2 regions of the Bacillus sp. SRL337 genome follow, and region 1 is predicted to be linked to the other one. Evidence: a T-box and tRNA genes for the amino acid it is inferred to sense, from the RefSeq annotation. Region 1 holds a T-box; the other holds one or more tRNA genes.

Region 1 (9,307 bases):
CAGTTACAAAAGCGGGATCCTCCACTTTGCTCCCGTTGATTTTCACTCCGCCGTTGCCGATCATTCGGCGTGCTTCGCTTTTTGAGCTCATCATGTTGAGCTCCACCAACAGGTCTACAACAGGCACTTCCTTTTCTTTTTCCCATTGAACTACAGGAATATCTTCAGGAAGCGCTCCCTTTTGGAAAACGGACTTGAACTGCGATTGAGCTTTCTGGGCAGCTTCCTCTCCATGGTACATCCGGACGAGGGTACGTCCCAACAGCATCTTTGCATCCCGCGGATGAAAGCTGCCATTTTCAAGATTTTCGCTGATTTCCTTCTTTTCTTCCAACGACAAATCTGTTGTCAGTTTGAAGTATTTTACCATCAGTTCATCCGGGATGGACATCGTTTTGCCAAACATCTCATGGGGATTCTCATCGATGCCGATGTAGTTATGCTTCGACTTCGACATTTTATCTTTTCCGTCAAGGCCCTCGAGCAACGGCAGGAGCATGACCACCTGTTTTTCTTTTCCAAAGTGCTCCTGCAGTCCGCGGCCCATTAAAACATTGAAATGCTGGTCCGTCCCGCCAAGCTCTATATCACTCTCCAGGACGACTGAATCGTAGCCCTGCATCAGCGGGTAGAAGAACTCATGAAGCGAAATCGGCTTTCCGGTTGATAGTCTTTCCGAGAAATCATTGCGTTCAAGCAGCCTTGCCACAGTTATGCTTCCCGCCAAGTGGATGACATCCTCCAGATTCAATTTCTTGAGCCACTTTGAATTATAGAAAAGCTCAACTTTTTCTTGGTCGAGTACTTTTCCAAATTGCTCGAAGTATGTCGCTGCGTTATGTTTGACCTCTTCATCTGTCAGCTGCTTCCTCACTGCTGACTTCCCGGTGGGATCCCCAATTTTCCCTGTAAAATCACCAATGATTAACTGGACGATATGCCCATTCTCTTGAAACTGCCTCATTTTATTTAACACAACCGTATGACCGATATGCACATCCGGAGCAGTCGGGTCAAGACCAAGCTTGATCTTGAGCGGTGCATTTGTCACAATTGATTTCGCGATTTTCTGCTTCAGTTCGGCTTCAGGGATGATTTCCTGGGCACCTCCTGAATAGACTTCGAACTGCCTTTCTACTTCTTTTAACTGGTGTTCATTCAGGTCTTTCATCCAATCTACCACCCTGTTCTCCTCCTTTAATGTTCTTTAGAGAGCGCTGTTTCTACACTAATTCTCCTTCCTTTTACAAGCAGAACGAAGCTGGACGGCCAGCGACTATGAGGTTTCGGTGTTTCTCCTGACCACCTTAGCCCCACAGCCCAGTGCGAGCTTCCTTTCTGACTCCCGTGACGCTGAACCGCCTCTTCTGCTTTTATTCAACTGAGGGATGCCCGAGGCCTGCCGGCAGCGGAAATCCATTTTTCCAAAATAAAAAACCACATCCCAAAAAAGGGACGTGGTTTTGCACGCGGTACCACCCTCGTTGAAGATTTCTCTTCCACTCAAAGAATTAACGGCTCATCCGTCCTTTGCTACTGCAAGTTCGCAAAGAAAGCTCGAGGAGGTAATTCACAGCCACCTGTATACCAGCTTCCACCAGCCGCCGGCTCTCTGAGATAGGGAGATGATCTGCTACTTATTCCTGTCAACGCTGAAATATAAATTAGAAACAGTTTACCGGATGCCGCTGGAAAATACAAGAAGTTTTTTATTTTCGTTTATCTTTTTGCTTTTTTAAATACAGCCCCATCAAAACATAGGTACCTATCCATAAAACGAGAAATACCGGGAGACTCAAGATTGACATAAAGAACACCTTCTATTTCATGTCCTCAAGCGACGGATGAAACATCAGCAGTAAAATAGCAATGACCGGTACAGAAATAATTAGTGCGAGCAGCTTATTTTTATGATGCAGCCTGAGCATGACAAACATGATGACATTAAAAACCAGCGACCAGCTCACATTCCACCCATTTTCATAAATAAACAAGCCTCTTTTATAAAAGATATATTCAAGGAAAGTGAAATACGCAATCCAAATCAACGAATATACAAATTTTTTCTTTCCTAGAGGATAGAAGCGCAAGTAAATCATGATGACAATTGGCAGTATAAAATAGGAAAATGTCAGTTCTATCAGAGTGTGGTTCAACCATTCCACCGTCACTGCTTTGTATTCCCATAGCGTATGATTGTAGAACAAAAAGTTATATGTAAGGTTACAGATCAAATAATACTGGACGGTGGGGTAATACTCCTTCCAACGCTTCCAGTCCACAAACAGGACAGCAAAAAGTAAATATACAATGACAACAAGCAGTAAGTACATAGCCACTCACATTCTCCGGTTTTTGCTTTCATTCTGCCACTTACAGGCACTTTTTATAACACTTCCCTTTCCTTTCGGCAAAATCTCTTCTACGTCTCTGGTCTTACTGCAAAATAAACCGCCGGTGTCATTGTATAAACCTGGTAAACACAATAAGATGGAAATATAGAAAACGATACAGAAACGAGGGAATAAACTTGAAAAATATATTTGCAATTATCATTGCGGCCATGGTCGTCGGATCTGTCTTCATCATTCTCAACGATAATACCTCTTTATTTGCCTCTGGAAAAAAGACAGGGGAAAACAGTGTTGCTGTCGTTGAGGACATAGATAATATTGAAATTGATGTCGCCAGCAGCAATACCGTTGTCATACCGCAAGACCGGAATGATGTGGAAGCAGAACTTGAAGGAAAAGGGAACTTGATTGTCAGTTCCAAGGGGAATGATATCCGGGTCGAAGTGAAACGTAAATGGTTCAGCTGGATCTCATTCAATCAAAAATCAGAGCTGACTGTATATATCCCCGAGAATTTCGACCGGGATATGGACATTAATATTGGTTCGGGCAGTCTTGAATTTGGAGGACCGTCCTCTTCCCATCCAATGGCGCTTGATACATTAAGAACAGACATGAGTTCAGGAAATCTTGAGCTGACTGACATCAAAACGGATAAGTATATTCATAACGGATCATCCGGAAGCCTGACAGCCGATCGTTTCATCACCAGAGAAGGCATCATTGATATCAGTTCAGGCGATGTGAAACTTTATGACTATACCGGCCCTTTGAAAGGAGAGCTTTCATCTGGGGAAATGGAAGTCGAAATCAAGGAACTGAAAGGTGATATCAGCTTTGACCTAAGTTCAGGCGATGTGGGGCTCGACCTGCCGGATGATGCGGATTTCAAGCTCACCGGTGAAGCAAGCAGCGGCAGCATTTCCAGTGAGTTCCCGCTTGCCAATCAAAAAACGGACGGCGGCGATATCTCGGGTACACACGGATCCGGAAAATATAACATCGACGTGTCTGTATCAAGCGGCGACGTGGAAATTTATTGATGCTTTACCCCTTTAACGCAGTGGGGGACTGTCCCCCACTGCGTTAAAGCACTGAAGAGGACCTTGCCTCAGGCAAGGTCCTCTTCAGTTTATTTACCCTTCATTTCTTTTACTTGTTCCTGATGATTATCAATCCAATCCTGAGCCACTTTTTCAGCATCTTGCCCTTCGTCAATCTTGACGATCATTTCTTCGATGTCTTCTACCGGCATCTTCCACTTGCTCAGGAATTCATAAGCTTCGGCTGCCTTATCTTTTAGCTCATTGTTCGTAATGACATGGACTTCAGACGTTTGGAAGTATTCCTCAGGGCTTTTTAATACTTTTAAGTCGTAATTGACAAACATAGGATGCGGACGCCACCCCAAGAACAGCACGGGCTCTTCATTTTCCATCATCCGCTGCGCCTGAGCCAGCATTCCGCCTTCACTGGAGGCGACATATTCCAGGTCCAATCCTAATTTATCAATCATTTCCCTGGAGGTGACCGTCATGCCGGCACCTTCCTCAATTCCATAAATTTTACCGCCGAACAAATCTTCTTTTCCTTTGATATCCTCGACAGATTCAATCCCTTCTGCATAAGCAGGGATGACCCACCCAAGCTCTCCTTCTTTATAGCTGACTGCGGTATCATCAAGCTTATCTCCGTACTTTTCCATGTAGTTGGCATGCATGACAGGGAGCCAGGCATCCATAAACACGTCCAAATCGCCTCTCGCCAAACCAGTATAGACCCCGCCGGCATCCGCCTTGGTTTCATTGACCGTGTACCCCATGTCTTCAAGAATCAGTTTAGCAACCTTAGTTGGCGGCACAGTACTTGTCCAAGGTGTCACGCCGAAATTGACGGTGACTCCTTCATTATTGCCCCCATTTTGTTCGGCATTATCTTCTCCCTCGTCATTCGCACCCGTTCCACAGCCGATCAGCATAAAAGCAGCAATCAGCAGGATGAAGGCAATCCTCCATTTATTCATAACCATGCACTCCTCTCATTATTTTTTCTGGCCGAGCCCCTGCGTAATCCGGTCAAGAATGATAGCCAAAACAACAATCCCCAGACCGCCAACCAAGCCCAATCCTACGTTTACGCTTGATATACCGGCTAAAACAGTGGAACCAAGCCCTGGAGCCCCAATCATCGAGGCAATAACAGCCATCGACAAAGCCAGCATGATCGTTTGGTTGATTCCAGCCATTATGGTAGGAATCGCCACTGGAAGCTGAACCTTTGTCAGCATCTGCCATGATGTAGAGCCGAACGCCTTCGCAGCTTCTACCATATCTGCCGGAACCTGTCTGATCGCCAGACTTGTCATCCTGACAGCCGGCGGTGTAGCAAAGACAAATGTAGATATGACAGCCGGCACTTCACCCAAGCCAAACAGCAGGATGGCAGGAATGAGGTAAACAAAGCTGGGCAGCGTCTGCATAAAGTCAAGAATCGGGCGGACAACTTTATCGAGTGCCTCTGATTTGGCCGCCAAGATCCCCAGCGGTACACCAAGGATAATCGAGAATAGTGTGGCGACCACCACAACCGCCAATGTCAGCATCGCATCCTCCCAGAGATCGACCGAGCCAAGATAAAAGACACCTATCAAGGTAAAGAGGGCGACTCCTTTTCCGGCAAATTTCCAAGCAAGGAGAATGAAAATAATCGACATGACCTCTGCCGGGATCCAGGTGAAAATATCTGCCACTCCATTTATAAAAAACGAAATAATACCGCTGATGGCTTCAAAGAAACCTCCCAGGACAGGAATCAGCCATTCATAAACAAAATCATTTGTCCATTTTTCCAATGGCAATGTAAAATAATTCACTCTGCCGTCACCTCACTTTGTTCTTTACCTAATACAAGTCCCGATAGAATCGAAACCCTGACGATGATCCCCATGAGTTTTTTGTCCTCTACGACAGCAATCGGGTATCTGGACTCTGCTGCCACACCGATAAGATCACTCAGCGGGGTCTGAGGATCTGTTGTAAAATAATCCTGCTCCAGAACATCTTCCACCCATTTATTCTCCTTGTAGGCCTGGATCGCTGAGTCAATTGTTAGAATTCCCTTGAGGTTTTTGTCTTTATCCACTACAAAGATACTGGATAACCCCGCATCCTCCATCTTTTTCACTGCCATTCGCGGTCCATCTTTCCAAGTTGTCACAACATCAGGCTTTTTCATGACATTTTCAGCAACAAGAACTTTTGAGCGGTCGACATCTTCCACAAAATTATAAACATATTCATTAGCCGGGTTCTCGAGGATTTCTTCAGCCGTGCCAATCTGGACAATCGATCCATTTTTCATAATGGCAATCCTATCCCCGAGTTTCAGTGCCTCATCAAGGTCGTGTGTAATAAACAGAATGGTTTTCCCCAGTTTGCTTTGCAGATGCAGAAGCTCATCCTGCATTTCCTTTCTGATAAGGGGATCCAAAGCACTGAAGGCTTCATCCATCAGCAGGATGTCCGAGTCATTGGCAAGGGCCCTCGCAAGACCAACCCTTTGCTGCATGCCGCCGCTGAGTTGATCGGGATAACTCTCTTCGTATCCTTTCAACCCGACATCATGAATCGACTGAAGGGCTTTTTTAGCTCGCTCTTCTTTGGCGATCCCTTGAATCTCCAGGCCGTATTCCACGTTGTCTTGAACCGTCCTGTGAGGAAACAATGCGAACTTCTGGAAGACCATCGAAAGTTTTTTTCGGCGGGTGAGCATTAAATCCGTCTTGGTCATTTCCGTAATATTATGGCCGTCAATCAGAACCTCGCCAGCAGTGGGTTCAATCAGCCTGTTCACCAACCTGATCAGGGTCGATTTACCACTGCCTGAGAGACCCATAATCACAAAAAATTCACCAGGTTTCACTTGGAATGAAGCATTGTTCACACCTACCGTCATGCCGGTCTCTTCTAAAATTTTCTCCTTTTCCTGCCCCTCCTTTAATCGTTTAAGTCCTTCTTTAGGGTTCGATCCAAACACCTTTGTAATGTTGTTGACTTCTATCTTATACATAAGCATGTCTCCTTTAATAAACTCTCTAAGACTACTATTTGTCATTTCACCCATTTCATACTTCCCTGGATGTTTATTTTGATTTAAAACACTGCACCTCACACCCTGATTGTCCTTGTTTTGAAGTATAAACTGGCATTTATCCGGCGAAATGGCGGACCATTTCACCAAAAAACATCAGTTTAAATTTCACAAAAAAGGTCAGTGGCAGATGCCTCTGACCCATCTTCTTTGAGGGATTTTCGTTTATTTTTGAAAGAGGTAAGGGAATTTCATCTCCAGATGCACAAATCCGCGGGCGGTGAACCAAAAAGCGAAGCGTCTGTTCAGCGGCGTACGAATTGGAGGATGTGTCTTCTTCCATCTTGAGGCATTGGGTACTTTCAATTAAGCTGATTCATTGGCCAAAAAAGGAGTGCCAAACTCTATGTGATTTGGCACTCCTTTTTAAAAGTGTTTCGTTCAATACTCAGAAAGAGACCCGTTACTCACACCCGGCCCTTTGATTCAATCTTATCTGTCATCTGCACTGTTCCAGGTCTTTCCATCTGTCGAATTGCGCACAGAGTACCTTTCAGCTGTCGTCAATTCTTCTGCCGTCATACCCGGCATCACCCCCAGCTCCGTATCCATCACATCATTAACAATCGCGGGGTTATTCGTTTCCCTCCGTATCGACTGCAGCTGTTCTTTCGCCCTGTTTCTTTTCATAAACATCACCTTCCTTTGAATATGTTGTTATAGGTTTCCTCAGGCAGGTGTTGCTATTCATGGTGACAGGCACGCCCCGGTTTCTGTCGAATTTTATCCGACTTTAGAACCTAGTTCCATATACCTCCCTTCTCAATTGAGAAGGTAAATATATTTAACTGTTTTTTACAATTTATCTTGCCAGCTGAAAAGCAAAAAAGTACAATCAATCAGGATATTTGTTAAGGGCATTTTTCCGTCATGCCATTGCGGGCTGTGCCCAACTGATCTATTCATTTTAAATGTAAAAAAGAGGAGAGCTGTACGCTTGAAGTTAAATAGTAATGAAAAACTCAGCATTTACAATGGAGTTGCTTCTACCGTTTCAACAAATGCTGTGAATGGATATATCCCGTTGTTTGCCATTGGTGTCCTGGGTGCGAGTAACACGCAGATGGGACTGATCACCTCGCTTCCGTCCATTATAGGAATGTTTGCCTTGATTCCAGGAGCCCTGTGGCTGAACCGGGTAAAAAGCAAGAAAAATTTTGCCGTGGCCTCAACCTTTGCAACGAGACTGTTGTTCATGCTTATTTTGTTTGTGCCGTTTATGTCGCCTCGGTATGCTCCTTGGGCCCTTGTCGCATTAATAGCATTATTGAATTTCCCGGGCGCCCTTTCAGGATTGTCCTGGCAGTCAATGATCGGTGACCTTGTACCGGAAGATAGGAGAGGAAACTTCTTCAGTTCTAGAAACAGATGGATGACCATCACTGCAATGGTTGTGACATTTTCAACCGGATTTTTCCTTGAACAGTTTAACGAAAACAGTGTATTCCCTTATCAAATTCTATTTATCTTCGGGTTTGGATTTGCCTTGCTGGAAGTATTTTATTTGGTTAAGCATAAAGATGCACCTGCCAAACAGGCTGCTTTAGAGGAAGAAAACGTTCAAAAAAAGAGATTTTCACTCCAAGTGTTCAAACATAAGCCATATCTTGCCTTTATCATTTGTGCCCTGCTGTTTAACTTCGGAGCACAAATGGGCTGGTCGATCTTCAGTATCTATCAGATCAAGGAAGCCCATGCGACCGCCCTTTGGTTCAGCATGTTTTCCGTCACAAACCAGCTATCTCAAATTGTCAGTATTAAATGGTGGGCAAAGTTTGCAGACAAATATGGCAACACGATGATGCTTTTCGTTGCAGCTGCAGGAATGGCGACCGCACCTGCCTTGATGATCGTTTCAACCAACCTGTACTATATCACCATCATCAACCTGTGGATCGGAATTTTCGTAGCAGGCACAAACCTGCTGTTGTTCAACCAACTGCTTAATTCCTCACCGCAGAAACAGCTGACCACCTATATTGCAAACTATAACTTCCTGCTGGCCATCATCGGGTTTCTTGCACCACAATTCGGTGTCCTGCTACTGAACCATTTCGGAATGGGCAGTGCCATGATTCTGACAGCTTCCGTACGGATGATGGGTGCCTTGGCCTTCCTTTTCGTCGCCTTGAAACTCCTTGCCCGTGACAGGAACGACCCGAAAAAGGTCGAATGGGCAGCTGAACATTCGTAATATGGGACTTACGCGATGGCCTCTGGGATCATCGTTTTTTTCTGATTTGGCGGGCATTGTATCGGCGGTCTACGGCTATATCAGGGATTCCTGAAGCTTATCGGCTGTTATGAGGATCTATCGCCGCCCTCCACTCTCATCATCTAATTCGAAATATATAAGAAAAGCGCGCTCTTAAAGAGCGCGCTTTCGTTCCACTCATATTCAATTTAGACTACAAATCCCTCAAATGTTCAATGAATTCATGAAGCTTTTCTTCGCTTTGCAGGTTTTGGTTGCACACTTGGCTGTCCTGGCAGATGTAATTTCCGCGGTTTTTGAAGGTGCCGTTTGCAGCAGGCTTCGATTCAGTAATGAACATTCCGACATCCCCTATCGAGTTGCAAATCGAGCAGACCCCTTTTTGGCTGTGATTTCTGAATGTGCCCCTGATGCCCGTCAACTTGCCTTCGATATCCGTAACAATATACCTTCTCTCCTGGCCTATATCATTCCAGCCAAGATAAGTAATCTCTTTAAGGTCTATATTTTCAAGGTCGGGAAGTTTCAGTTTTTTCACCTTCGGAAACAGCTTCTGCAGTGCTTTTTCAGAGACACCCCGGAAAGGAAT
Region 2 (9,307 bases), 900 kb from region 1:
CGCTGCACGTAATGGTGCAGTATCCATACTTGAATACATAGAGTATGGAAGGCAGACCCGGGGAACTGAAACATCTAAGTACCCGGAGGAAGAGAAAGCAAACGCGATTCCCTGAGTAGCGGCGAGCGAAACGGGATTAGCCCAAACCAAGAGGCTTGCCTCTTGGGGTTGTAGGACACTCTATACGGAGTTACAAAGGAATGAAGTAGACGAAGAAGTCTGGAAAGGCTCGTCACAGAAGGTAACAACCCTGTAGTCGAAACTTCGTTCCCTCTTGAGTGGATCCTGAGTACGGCGGGACACGAGAAATCCCGTCGGAAGCTGGGAGGACCATCTCCCAAGGCTAAATACTCCCTAGTGACCGATAGTGAACCAGTACCGTGAGGGAAAGGTGAAAAGCACCCCGGAAGGGGAGTGAAATAGAACCTGAAACCGTGTGCCTACAAGTAGTCAGAGCCCGTTAACGGGTGATGGCGTGCCTTTTGTAGAATGAACCGGCGAGTTACGATCCCATGCAAGGTTAAGTCGGAAAGACGGAGCCGCAGCGAAAGCGAGTCTGAATAGGGCGAATGAGTATGTGGTCGTAGACCCGAAACCAGGTGATCTACCCATGTCCAGGGTGAAGTTCAGGTAACACTGAATGGAGGCCCGAACCCACGCACGTTGAAAAGTGCGGGGATGAGGTGTGGGTAGCGGAGAAATTCCAATCGAACTTGGAGATAGCTGGTTCTCTCCGAAATAGCTTTAGGGCTAGCCTCATGTAGTAAGAGTCTTGGAGGTAGAGCACTGTTTGGACTAGGGGCCCTCATCGGGTTACCGAATTCAGACAAACTCCGAATGCCAAAGACTTATCCATGGGAGTCAGACTGCGAGTGATAAGATCCGTAGTCGAAAGGGAAACAGCCCAGACCACCAGCTAAGGTCCCAAAGTATACGTTAAGTGGAAAAGGATGTGGAGTTGCTTAGACAACCAGGATGTTGGCTTAGAAGCAGCCACCATTTAAAGAGTGCGTAATAGCTCACTGGTCGAGTGACTCTGCGCCGAAAATGTACCGGGGCTAAACGTATCACCGAAGCTGTGGATTGACACCATTTGGTGTCAGTGGTAGGAGAGCGTTCTAAGGGCTGAGAAGCTGGACCGTAAGGACTGGTGGAGCGCTTAGAAGTGAGAATGCCGGTATGAGTAGCGAAAGACAGGTGAGAATCCTGTCCACCGAATGCCTAAGGTTTCCTGAGGAAGGCTCGTCCGCTCAGGGTTAGTCGGGACCTAAGCCGAGGCCGAAAGGCGTAGGCGATGGATAACAGGTTGATATTCCTGTACCACCTCTTTTCCGTTTGAGTGATGGGGGGACGCAGGAGGATAGGGTAAGCGCGCTGTTGGATATGCGCGTCTAAGCAGTTAGGCTGGTGATGAGGCAAATCCCGTCACCATAAAGGCTGAGCTGTGACAGCGAGGGAAATATAGTACCGAAGTTCCTGATTCCACACTGCCAAGAAAAGCCTCTAGCGAGGAAAAAGGTGCCCGTACCGCAAACCGACACAGGTAGGCGAGGAGAGAATCCTAAGGTGAGCGAGAGAACTCTCGTTAAGGAACTCGGCAAAATGACCCCGTAACTTCGGGAGAAGGGGTGCTCTGGTAGGGTGCAAGCCCGAGAGAGCCGCAGTGAATAGGCCCAGGCGACTGTTTAGCAAAAACACAGGTCTCTGCGAAGCCGTAAGGCGAAGTATAGGGGCTGACGCCTGCCCGGTGCTGGAAGGTTAAGGGGAGTGCTTAGCGCAAGCGAAGGTGCGAACCGAAGCCCCAGTAAACGGCGGCCGTAACTATAACGGTCCTAAGGTAGCGAAATTCCTTGTCGGGTAAGTTCCGACCCGCACGAAAGGCGCAACGATCTGGGCACTGTCTCAACGAGAGACTCGGTGAAATTATAGTACCTGTGAAGATGCAGGTTACCCGCGACAGGACGGAAAGACCCCGTGGAGCTTTACTGTAGCCTGATATTGAATTTTGGCACAGCTTGTACAGGATAGGTAGGAGCCTTGGAAACCGGAGCGCCAGCTTCGGTGGAGGCGCTGGTGGGATACTACCCTGGCTGTGTTGAACTTCTAACCCGCGCCCCTGATCGGGGTGGGAGACAGTGTCAGGTGGGCAGTTTGACTGGGGCGGTCGCCTCCTAAAGAGTAACGGAGGCGCCCAAAGGTTCCCTCAGAATGGTTGGAAATCATTCGCAGAGTGTAAAGGCACAAGGGAGCTTGACTGCGAGACCTACAAGTCGAGCAGGGACGAAAGTCGGGCTTAGTGATCCGGTGGTTCCGCATGGAAGGGCCATCGCTCAACGGATAAAAGCTACCCCGGGGATAACAGGCTTATCTCCCCCAAGAGTCCACATCGACGGGGAGGTTTGGCACCTCGATGTCGGCTCATCGCATCCTGGGGCTGTAGTCGGTCCCAAGGGTTGGGCTGTTCGCCCATTAAAGCGGTACGCGAGCTGGGTTCAGAACGTCGTGAGACAGTTCGGTCCCTATCCGTCGTGGGCGCAGGAAATTTGAGAGGAGCTGTCCTTAGTACGAGAGGACCGGGATGGACGCACCGCTGGTGTACCAGTTGTCTTGCCAAAGGCATCGCTGGGTAGCTATGTGCGGAAGGGATAAGTGCTGAAAGCATCTAAGCATGAAGCCCCCCTCGAGATGAGATTTCCCATCACTTTATGTGAGTAAGATCCCTGAAAGATGATCAGGTAGATAGGTCTGAGGTGGAAGCGTGGCGACACGTGCAGCTGACAGATACTAATCGATCGAGGACTTAACCACGTTAAAAAGCGCAGGCGGCTTTTAATAGCCGCCGGAGCTGGATTGCAAAATAGCGAAATTCGGAATCCTTTCTGATTCTTCATGACCTTTATCTAGTTTTGAGTGAATAATTTTAAAAGATTTTTTAAAAAAAGACTTGAAAAAATTATATAACTCGATATAATAGAACTTGTCCTTAAAAAAGACATTGTCTGGTGACAAAGGCGAAGAGGTCACACCCGTTCCCATGCCGAACACGGAAGTTAAGCTCTTCAGCGCCGATGGTAGTTGGGGGATTTCCCCCTGTGAGAGTAGGACGTCGCCAGGCTGAATTATTCCGCAGTAGCTCAGTGGTAGAGCTATCGGCTGTTAACCGATCGGTCGCAGGTTCGAGTCCTGCCTGCGGAGCCAAAAAATGGAGAGCTGTCCGAGTGGCCGAAGGAGCACGATTGGAAATCGTGTAGGCGGGTAACCCTGTCTCAAGGGTTCAAATCCCTTGCTCTCCGCCATTATACATACGGCCCGTTGGTCAAGCGGTTAAGACACCGCCCTTTCACGGCGGTAACACGGGTTCGAATCCCGTACGGGTCACCAACTCACAAAACAAAATATGGAGGATTAGCTCAGCTGGGAGAGCATCTGCCTTACAAGCAGAGGGTCGGCGGTTCGATCCCGTCATCCTCCACCATTCAATCATTATTATAAATCGTCGCGGGGTGGAGCAGTTCGGTAGCTCGTCGGGCTCATAACCCGAAGGTCGCAGGTTCAAATCCTGCCCCCGCAATACCATTCTTGACAAATAGGTTTGCTCCTTATGTTAAGGATAGATATTTTGCCTAACGGCAAAAATCTTTGGTCCGGTAGTTCAGTTGGTTAGAATGCCTGCCTGTCACGCAGGAGGTCGCGGGTTCGAGTCCCGTCCGGACCGCCATTTTTAAAAAGATCTTAGTCCAAACTAAGAGGGGTTCGATAAACGAAAAGGTCAAGGAAGTGACTGAGCGAATACCGGAGCGCACTGGAGGTGCGTGAGGATATGAGCGATGGAACTGACGAAGAGATTTAAAGTTTAGCGGAAGCCGAAACTATTACGGCTCAGTAGCTCAGTTGGTAGAGCAATGGACTGAAAATCCATGTGTCGGCGGTTCGATTCCGTCCTGAGCCACCATTTTCTAAAAATGCCGGTGTAGCTCAACTGGTAGAGCAACTGACTTGTAATCAGTAGGTTGGGGGTTCAAGTCCTCTTGCCGGCACCATCGGGAATATATGGAGGGGTAGCGAAGTGGCTAAACGCGGCGGACTGTAAATCCGCTCCTTCGGGTTCGGCAGTTCGAATCTGCCCCCCTCCACCACTTTTATAAAGTAAATAATTTCATAGGGGTATAGTTTAAAGGTAGAACAGAGGTCTCCAAAACCTCCAGTGTGGGTTCGATTCCTACTACCCCTGCCAATTTAGCTTATGGCGATTGTGGCGAAGTGGTTAACGCATCGGATTGTGGTTCCGACATTCGTGGGTTCGATTCCCATCAGTCGCCCCATAAGTTTTCACTAATTTGTTCTTAATTGCATATAATTATATCAGTGGGCTATAGCCAAGCGGTAAGGCATCGCACTTTGACTGCGACATGCGTTGGTTCGAATCCAGCTAGCCCAGCCAATAAGCGGAAGTAGTTCAGTGGTAGAACACCACCTTGCCAAGGTGGGGGTCGCGGGTTCGAATCCCGTCTTCCGCTCCAATGGCGGCATAGCCAAGTGGTAAGGCAGAGGTCTGCAAAACCTCTATCACCGGTTCAAATCCGGTTGCCGCCTCCAAACACTTGCCGGTGTGGCGGAATTGGCAGACGCGCACGACTCAAAATCGTGTTCCTTCTGGAGTGCCGGTTCGACCCCGGCCACCGGTACCATATGTATATTGCGGGTGTAGTTTAGTGGTAAAACCTCAGCCTTCCAAGCTGATGATGAGGGTTCGATTCCCTTCACCCGCTCCATACATACAAACTCAAACCTTTCTCATTGTGAGAAAGGTTTTTTTGCTGTTCCTTTTGATATAGACCATAAATTTAAATGGAATTACACTATCATACCAAGTTCTCTGTGAATAGCTTCCTGCAGCAATTATCCAGCCAACTCCCTCTGATCTGCCCCTGTCTTTTATGGAAGGAATCCGTTCAACCGATCCCTTGTTTTCGACAAAAACCAACATGATTCGGGGAGTGACTGTCACCAATTTAAGAGACCAACTCCCAACTAATCACAATAGTGCTCCTTCCTTGTCAATATTGTATACCCTTACTAGAAAGCGCTTCCATTATACTTTAGGAAAGAAATTCATTTAAAGGCGGTGATGCTAGTGAAGACAAAGATCGAAACAGAACCTGTGAGCCCAAAGAGGCAGCTTAACAGAGCAGCGAAGAAAAAGGTAAAGTACAAGAGCATTCTTATCTATGCAGCGTTTGTAGGGCCTGCTCTGCTTTTTTTTCTGGTGATTCAGATCATTCCATTCTTAATGGGGCTTTATTATTCGTTTACATCATGGAATGGAGTCAGTTCTGCTGTTCAATGGGTAGGGTTTGAAAACTACACAAAGATTTTCACAAATGACACAGCTTTCTATGAATCATTCAAATTTACAACTAAGTTTATGCTGGCAGCTGTTGTGATCAGTAACCTGATCGGGTTCAGCTTTGCCCTTCTTCTGACTGCAGCATTGAAAACAAGAAATATATTAAGGACAGTATTTTTCATCCCGAATGTGATCGGAGGGCTGCTGCTCGGTTTTATCTGGCAGTTCATCTTCGTCAAAGGGTTCGCCTCGGTAGGAAATATGACAGGTCTCGGATTCTTCAAGATGCCATGGCTTGGGGATGAGACGACAGCGTTTTGGGGGATTGTCATTGTCTTCGCCTGGCAGATCAGCGGTTATATGATGGTAATTTATGTAGCAGCACTTCAAGGAGTGGATACATCCTTATTGGAGGCAGCGAAAATAGACGGGGCTTCAAGCTGGGCTGTACTGACAAAAATTATTATCCCGTTGATTCTGCCTGCATTTACAATATGTTTCTTCCTGACAATTTCTATGGCATTCAAGATTTTTGACTTGAATATCTCCCTGACTGGAGGTGGGCCATTCAATTCCACTCAATCAGTTGCCATTAACATTTATCAGGAGGCATTCCAAAATAACCGTTATGGCTTGGGTACAGCGAAATCCATCCTGTTCTTTGTGGTAGTAGCTGTCTTTACGACTGCTCAAGTGATGCTGACGAAGAAGAAGGAGGTTGAGGCGTAATGGGCAGCCGCTATACGAAAAGGACATTTGTTCTGGAAATCATTGGAGTTACAATCGGGCTCATCTTTCTTATCCCTTTTTACTTTGTACTGGTCAATTCTGTTAAGCCTTTTGCTGCAATATTGATAGATGCTGCTGCATGGCCGGAAGAGTTCCTTTTCTCCAATTATATAAAGGTATGGGAAGTCATCAATTTTCCCAAAGCCTTCTGGAACTCACTGATCATAACGTTATTCAGCAATATAGGTTTGGTCATTATCAGCTCCATGGCCGCGTGGAAAATGGTAAGGACGCCAGGCAAGTTCAGCAAGCTTTTATTTATCCTGTTTGTCTCCGCGATGGTGATCCCCTTCCAGACAGTGATGATTCCGCTCATGAAGCTGGGAGGCGCTCTACTTCTGACCAACAGCCTTCATGGCCTTATCATCATGTATTTCGGCTTTGGCGTTCCACTATCATTGTTCCTTTACCACGGGTTTGTAAAAACAGTTCCGGTGGAAATCGAGGAATCTGCGATGATTGATGGCTGCAGCCCATTCGGGGTATTTTGGCGGATCGTTTTTCCGCTCCTAAAACCGATTACCGTTACGGTCATCATCCTGAACACACTGTGGATCTGGAATGACTATCTGCTGCCTCTGTTGGTATTGCAAGATGCTGAATTGAGGACGATTCCTTTGGCAGCAAGCTCATTCTTTGCCCAATATACAAAACAATGGGATATGGGACTTGCGGCACTGGTACTGGGTATTACGCCAATCATCATCTTCTTCCTATTTCTACAAAAACATATTATTAAGGGAATTGCGGCAGGATCCATTAAGTAGATATAAAGGTCCTGGTAAACTCCGGGAATTTATATAAAATAATACTAAGTACCAGGGAGGTCAAACCATTTATGAAACGTTTTCTGCTTTTATGTATGTCTTTCGCATTTGTATTCGGTATTGCTGCCGGATGCTCTTCTTCTGAAAACAGTTCAGGTAATTCAGATGGGGATACCACTTCAGGAGATGATGTCGTTACCCTGAATTTCTTTCAGTTCAAAGTGGAAATTGCCGATCAGCTTGCTGAAATGATCAAAGAATTTGAAGCTGAGCATCCAGACATCAAAGTTAAACTTGAAACTGTCGGGGGCGGTGCTGATTACGGTGCAGCGCTGAAGGCAAAGTTTGCTTCTGGTGAAGAGCCGGATATCTTCAATAACGGCGGATTTAAAGAGTTGGAACTGTGGAAAGAAAAATTGGCAGATCTATCAGGAGAGCCTTGGGTTGATCACGTTCTTCCTATAGGTAAAGTTCCTATGACTGATGAAGACGGCAAGCTTTATGGAATGCCTGTAAATCTCGAAGGATATGGATTTGTCTACAATAAAGATTTATTTGAGAAAGCAGGTGTTTCAGAACCGCCTGCAACAATCGATGAATTGAAAGCCGCTTCTGAAAAATTAAAAACAGCCGGTATCACTCCATTCTCTGCGGGTTACGGTGAGTGGTGGGTAATCGGACAGCATTTGCTGAACATTCCATTTGCCCAGCAGGAGGACCCTGTAGCATTCATTGAGGGTCTTTATGATGGATCTGAAAAAATCACCGGCAATGAGAAATTCAAGGAATTTAAAGAGGTCCTTGATACGGAGTTGAAGTATGCAAACGATAATCCATTGACTACAGACTACAATACACAAGTGACACTTTTTGCATCCGGGGAGACCGCTATGCTTCAGCAGGGGAATTGGACTGAAAATATGATTACTGAGATTAATCCTGACATCAACATGGGCTTCCTTCCTATCCCCATCAGCAATGATGAAAGCAATGCAGACCGACTGCCTGTAGGGGTGCCGAATAACTGGGTATTGAATAAGAATTCCGAACACCTTGAAGAAGCGAAAACATTCTTGGAATGGATGGTTACTTCTGAAACAGGTAAAGGCTATATCACAGAAGAGTTTGCGTTCATTCCGGCGTTTGACAATATTGAGCCTGCCGGTTTGGGTGATCTGGGGCAATCCATTCTTGAATATTCTAAAGAAGAAAACACCATCCCTTGGACTTGGTTCAGATGGCCGGATGGTGCCAACAAAGAATTCGCTGCGGCTATCCAGGAATATGCTGCAGGAAAAATCGATTATGATACATTGCTTGAGCGTTTCCAGACGACTTGGGACAACTTGAAGTGAAAAAATAGAGAGCATGTCTTTCACAGGCATGCTTTCTGTTTATATCTTGAAGCAGTTCCTGAAAAAGCGCTTTCAATACTGCCGTGATACACTCTATACTAGTATATATGAGTATTGGGGGATCACTTTTATGTTAAAGAATAGTATCCGGAACAAGTTGATTATCCTGTTAATGGTCACCACGATTATTCCTTTTGGCAGTTCCATCATCATTACATACCTATATACGAAGAATTCAATCGAGGAAGAGGTCATCCAGGAAAGCAGCAACCTGCTCTATCAAGGAAAAATCAATCTGGAAAACTATATTAACGAGTTAAACAGTTTGACACTTTCACTCTATAATAATCCTGATTTCATCAATTATTTGAAATCGCCGGGGAATGAGAGTAATTACCTTACCACTGGAATGGTCAAAAATGTTGTGCAAACAATTCTTTATACGGAAGATACAATTAATAAAGTCAGCATATCCTTCGCGAAGGATGAACGTGTCATCACCGCTACCAAGCATACGACAGTTGTTTTTACTACCAGGAATGAAGAGGCAATGCATGATGTTTTTATGAAGGCCAAGCGGAATCCATATAACATGTATATTGAACCTTCTTATCCACAGCAGGAAGAAGGGGGGAAGCAATCAAGGAATATTATCACCATTCATAGAGCTTTTACGAATGTGCCTAATGATGAAGTTCTGTCATATATCTCAATGGAAATTGTTCCCGACAAGATCCTGGATCTGAGCAGGAATTTGTACAACACCGAAACGGAAGAATTTTATCTCCTGACTTCTGAAGGTGAGATGATCTATAGTTCCAGCAGGGATATGGCCCGTAAACAGAATAGCCAGGCATGGATATCCAAGATTGCTGATGCGGAAGAAGGATCAGGTACACTTGAATGGAAAGAGGATTCCTTTAATGGAGTGATGATGTATGATCGTTTATCTCCGTCTGCCGGCGGCTGGATCTTGGTAAAAAGGGTCTCCTATGCGAACCTTTACGAGAGTGCGTTTAGTGTAGCCAAAATCAACATCCTGTTTGGTA

What was found. The T-box of region 1 lies ahead of tyrS (tyrosine--tRNA ligase). A T-box ahead of a tRNA ligase gene usually reads a tRNA of that ligase, here a tRNA-Tyr.
Region 2: it has a tRNA-Tyr gene. The T-box ahead of tyrS (tyrosine--tRNA ligase) is inferred to sense a tRNA for this amino acid. The anticodon was not compared.

Annotation. Positions count from the first base shown of each region.
Region 1 covers NZ_OZ481793.1:210,408-219,714, reverse strand. The annotation lists gene tyrS (tyrosine--tRNA ligase) at 1-1,171, opposite strand, end outside; T-box leader at 1,449-1,659, opposite strand; gene AC4E8A_RS01150 (CBO0543 family protein) at 1,821-2,333, opposite strand; gene liaG (LiaG family protein) at 2,531-3,397, shown strand; gene AC4E8A_RS01140 (glycine betaine ABC transporter substrate-binding protein) at 3,487-4,377, opposite strand; gene AC4E8A_RS01135 (ABC transporter permease) at 4,396-5,226, opposite strand; gene AC4E8A_RS01130 (quaternary amine ABC transporter ATP-binding protein) at 5,223-6,422, opposite strand; gene AC4E8A_RS01125 (hypothetical protein) at 6,936-7,133, opposite strand; gene AC4E8A_RS01120 (MFS transporter) at 7,441-8,697, shown strand; gene AC4E8A_RS01115 (FusB/FusC family EF-G-binding protein) at 8,912-9,307, opposite strand, start outside.
Region 2 covers NZ_OZ481793.1:1,114,229-1,123,535, forward strand. The annotation lists rRNA gene AC4E8A_RS05450 (23S ribosomal RNA) at 1-2,808, shown strand, start outside; rRNA gene rrf (5S ribosomal RNA) at 2,999-3,115, shown strand; tRNA gene AC4E8A_RS05460 (tRNA-Asn) at 3,124-3,198, shown strand; tRNA gene AC4E8A_RS05465 (tRNA-Ser) at 3,205-3,296, shown strand; tRNA gene AC4E8A_RS05470 (tRNA-Glu) at 3,307-3,381, shown strand; tRNA gene AC4E8A_RS05475 (tRNA-Val) at 3,400-3,475, shown strand; tRNA gene AC4E8A_RS05480 (tRNA-Met) at 3,498-3,571, shown strand; tRNA gene AC4E8A_RS05485 (tRNA-Asp) at 3,642-3,718, shown strand; tRNA gene AC4E8A_RS05490 (tRNA-Phe) at 3,877-3,952, shown strand; tRNA gene AC4E8A_RS05495 (tRNA-Thr) at 3,965-4,040, shown strand; tRNA gene AC4E8A_RS05500 (tRNA-Tyr) at 4,053-4,136, shown strand; tRNA gene AC4E8A_RS05505 (tRNA-Trp) at 4,161-4,234, shown strand; tRNA gene AC4E8A_RS05510 (tRNA-His) at 4,247-4,322, shown strand; tRNA gene AC4E8A_RS05515 (tRNA-Gln) at 4,367-4,441, shown strand; tRNA gene AC4E8A_RS05520 (tRNA-Gly) at 4,446-4,520, shown strand; tRNA gene AC4E8A_RS05525 (tRNA-Cys) at 4,523-4,596, shown strand; tRNA gene AC4E8A_RS05530 (tRNA-Leu) at 4,604-4,688, shown strand; tRNA gene AC4E8A_RS05535 (tRNA-Gly) at 4,699-4,772, shown strand; gene AC4E8A_RS05540 (carbohydrate ABC transporter permease) at 5,129-6,076, shown strand; gene AC4E8A_RS05545 (carbohydrate ABC transporter permease) at 6,076-6,903, shown strand; gene AC4E8A_RS05550 (ABC transporter substrate-binding protein) at 6,975-8,258, shown strand; gene AC4E8A_RS05555 (cache domain-containing sensor histidine kinase) at 8,389-9,307, shown strand, end outside.